One region of the Shewanella sp. S1-49-MNA-CIBAN-0167 genome, then DNA from elsewhere that is predicted to be linked to it. Evidence: predicted binding sites of a transcription regulator. Region 1 holds the regulator's gene; the other holds the start of a gene.

Region 1 (2,212 bases):
AAGCTATTGGTTATCTAATGACTACTTAATTACATCAAAGCGTTAAGTTATAACCATTTAGGCCGACATAAAGTATTAAGGTAGATGAGTTAATATGGGTAACCAAGTTATGCCTCGTGAACAGTTAGGGATTTGCGCAGAAGGGAATTTACACAGTGTGTACTTGATGTTTAATGCCAATGACGGTGTTGAAGATCAACTACGTCCGTCCATTGCTAATGTGGCGCAATACATTTACGAACTCACGGATCAGTATGCAGACAGTGCTTTTAATGGCTTTGTGGGTATTGGGGCCAATTTTTGGGATACTTTTTATCCAGAAGCTCGTCCAGCATTGTTGAAACCTTTTCCTGCAATGAATGACGGTAATCGTGATGCTCCCGCGATGGAATATGATCTGTTTGTTCATATCCGTTGCGATCGTTATGATATTTTGCATCTTGTTGCTAATGAAATTAATCAAATGTTTGAGGATTTGGTTGAGTTAGTCGATGAAGAGCGCGGTTTTCGATTTATGGACAGTCGTGATTTAACCGGCTTTGTTGATGGTACTGAAAACCCTAAAGGGCGCCATCGTCAACAAGTTGCGCTCGTCGGTGATGAAGATCAAGACTTTGTATCTGGTAGTTATCTACATGTGCAAAAATACATGCATAACTTAAGTAAATGGCATCGTTTACCACTTAAAAAACAAGAAGATATTTTTGGTCGAACCAAAGTTGATGATATTGAGTACGAGTCAGAAGATAAGCCATTAACCAGCCATACGAAACGAGTCAATTTAAAGGACCCACAGGGTAACGCATTAGAGATTTTACGCCAAAGCATGCCATATGGTTCGATTAGAGAACAAGGGCTAATGTTTCTTTCTGTATGCCGTACACCTGATAACTTCGAAAAAATGCTCCGCAGTATGGTGCACGGTGATGGTCATGGAAATCATGATCATCTAATGTCGTTTACTAAAGCGTTGACTGGGTCGTCATTTTTTGTACCATCACTGGATTTTTTAACTCAATTTGATGATGTGTAAACGCCGATCCTAGGCAATAAAAAAGCAATGCCATGGCATTGCTTTTTTATTGGAACGGTTTTTTTATTCACTATAGTTGAATAAGGATCTAACCGTTTCGAGAGTATCATCAATAGTTTTTATGCTTGCTGGGCAAATAAAAATAGTATCATCGCCGGCAATGGTACCTAATATGCCTTCTGGTTTGCCTATTGAATCGAGCAAACGTGCAATTAATTGCGCTGCACCTGGGCTGGTTCTTACCACAATCATGGCTTGGTTATGGTCAACATCCAGTACTAAATTCTTAACTGGACTACCCGCAGTCGGAACGCCTAGCTCGGCAGGGAGGCAATACACCATCTCTTGCTTAGCATTTCGAGTTCGCACAGCACCAAACTTGCTGAGCATGCGAGAGACCTTAGATTGATTAATATTACCGAATCCTTCGGCTTGAAGCGCAATAACAATCTCGCTTTGGCTTCCAAAACGTTCTTCTTTCAGAATCGCCTTAAAAGTTCGAACGAGCTCATCCTGATTTCTTGTCGCTGGCATAGTGATAATTCATCTTATAGTTGTTATTCAAAAAACTAGCATATTTTGAATATATTGGCTTGTTAAGTCAAGAAAGAATCAGATTTATTGAATAAAAATTCATTTTACAGTGGAACTTTAAGCTGACACTTGGGTGAGTAATAAGTCTACCGACTTAAGTGAATAATTCACAGTATTGAGGTTATAAACTATAAATTAATAGGGTGCAGTATTTAAAGAGGCTTTATCGGACGACTCGTTATATAACGATTCTTTGTATAACGATCGTGGCGATGATTGTTTTGTTAGTACCAATAGCGTATCACCCTTTTCAGACAGCAGATTGAGTTTGCCTTTTGAGAAATCAATCTGTTGTACCTGTGCAATAGCGTGCATCAAATCCGCTTCTTGGGCCATTAAACTATCTACACAAGCTTTCATAGTTGAACCCGACGGTGCCATTTGGAGTCGATTTCCTTGTTGATCGTAATGACCAAAAAATTGATTACAGCTGTTATTGCCGCTTAACTCACCATTTTGGGCAAAAACTAATTTTGCTGGGCTATTATTAATGGTAGGAGTATCAAGGACGACTTCTACATGCCAAGTACCAATTAATTGTTCATTTGAGACAATTTGAGTGTGGTTTTGACAAGCACTAAGGCC
Region 2 (2,212 bases), on a different contig from region 1:
TACTAATAATTCACCCGGCCCTACACGGCCTTTTTCAATCACTTCATCGGCTGCATAATCCCAAATACCGACTTCAGAGGCTAAGGTTAGGATACGATCCTTGGTTATAACGTAACGAGAAGGACGTAGGCCGTTGCGATCAACCGCACAGGCAGCATGGCGACCATTAGTCATTACAATGCCAGCAGGGCCGTCCCACGGCTCCATGTGCATTGAGTTAAAATCATAGAAAGCTTTTAACTCGTCGTCCATCTCTGGGTTTGATTGCCATGCTGGTGGAATAAGTAAGCGCATGGCTCGGTATAAATCCATCCCACCTGATAACAGCATTTCGAGCATATTGTCTAAAGAAGAGGAGTCTGAACCTGTTTCGTTAACAAAGGGTGCCGCTTGTTGTAAGTCGGGCAATAAAGGCGAATTAAACTTATAGGCACGCGCTCTAGCCCATTGACGATTACCGGTAATGGTATTGATTTCACCGTTATGGGCAAGATAACGAAACGGTTGGGCTAATGGCCACTTGGGATGTGTGTTGGTTGAAAAGCGCTGGTGAAATAAACAAATGGCACTTTTCAAACGTATATCTGCTAAGTCTGTGTAAAATGACGGCAGATCGGCTGGCATCATTAACCCTTTATAGACAATCACTTGCCCAGAAAGACTGGCAACGTAAAAGTCTTCATCATCAGTGATTTGCTGTTCAAGTCGGCGACGCGCCATATACAAGCGACGTTCAAGATCTTTTTCCCGCCAGCCAACTGGCGCGTTGATCAATACTTGATAAATCTGTGGCAAGCTTTCCCGACCAATCTCCCCCAAAACATCAGGATTAATCGGAACTTTACGCCAACCAGCGACACTTAACATTTCTCGTTGTAGTTCTTTTTCTAAGATAAGTTTGGCTTCATCAGCGCGTTGTTTATCTTGGCTGAGAAATAGCATACCCACGGCAAAATTTCGGCTCAAATGCCAATCATTTTCTGCCGCAATAGCTTTAAAAAACCCTGTAGGCATTTGCATTAATAGACCACAGCCATCACCTGTGCGTCCGTCCGCTGCAATACCACCACGATGCTTCATTCGATCGAGACCATGAATCGCAGTACGCACAATGCGGTGACTCGCGTCACCATCCATTTGTGCAATTAAACCAAATCCGCAATTGTCACGCTCAAAACTGGGATGATACAAGCTCATACAAAAACCCCCTAAACCTCTACTAGAATACGACTCGGGGTAAATTCAAAGAATATCCATAGATATGCACCCGAACCATTCAAAATAAACTGAGATTGAATAAAGGTCAAACCAAAAAAATGCAACAAACTGAAATCTAAATACTCATAAAACGTAATACGCTACCAACCTTACGTTAACGTAAACTGTGATATATCACCTATAACCTTATGAATAAAAAGAATTTTAGAAAATGATAAAATAATCAGCTACTTTTTTGCAACAACAACAAAGAAGTGTTTTTGAAACAAAAATAGTGAATTTTATTTCAAACACAGTTTTTGAGTAAAAAATTATTCTAAATGACTAAATATTCATATCGAGTGTTTTGTAAGTTGATTAAATGGTGTTAACTGTTTTTAGCGTTAGCGCACAAGTTTACTGCCAGCGCCAATAGATAAACTATTTTATTGATTTAGCACCAAGACAGGTGTGTATCGGTTGACTAAACTGGCGAACTTTAAAGTAATGTTGAGAGTAAATTTTGGGTTTAGATGACTACGTTAATACATTTGGTTTACATTGCAAGCAACGTTATGGCCAACGCATAAAAAAATTAACTATAGATGCCCAATTTACTTGTCCTAATCGAGATGGCACCTTAGGCGTAGGCGGTTGTACTTTTTGTAATGTGGCTTCATTTAGCGGAGAACAAGACAGTGCTCAACCCATTGCAGTGCAATTATCCGAAGGAAAAATACGTGCCCAGTCAGCCAAAAAAAGTGTGCTTCCCACTGAAGTAGCCCCAGCGTCGACAGCAAAATATATTGCTTATTTTCAGGCCTATACCAGCACTTACGATGAGTACAAAGTACTCAAGCAAAAATATGATCAAGCCGTTGAAGATACCGATATTGTCGGGCTTCATATTGGTACTCGTCCTGACTGTGTGCCTAATGAAGTACTTGATTTATTGGTTGAGTATCAACAACGAGGCATCGAGGTGTGGCTGGAGCTTGGTTTACAAACGGCCAAT

What was found. Region 1 encodes ArgR, which controls arginine synthesis, uptake and breakdown. Its sites were predicted from a motif close to ANTGAATANNTATTCANT; they were not measured.
Region 2: the regulator ArgR is predicted to act here: its motif matches at 1,251-1,268, upstream of gltB (glutamate synthase large subunit).

Annotation. Positions count from the first base shown of each region.
Region 1 is NZ_JBEOPO010000014.1:1,143-3,354, reverse strand. Features, by position in the region: gene AAEZ00_RS08265 (Dyp-type peroxidase) at 95-1,033, shown strand; gene argR (transcriptional regulator ArgR) at 1,097-1,567, opposite strand; gene AAEZ00_RS08255 (META domain-containing protein) at 1,763-2,212, opposite strand, start outside.
Region 2 is NZ_JBEOPO010000009.1:15,950-18,161, forward strand. Features, by position in the region: gene gltB (glutamate synthase large subunit) at 1-1,197, opposite strand, end outside; gene mnmL (tRNA modification radical SAM protein MnmL/YtqA) at 1,721-2,212, shown strand, end outside.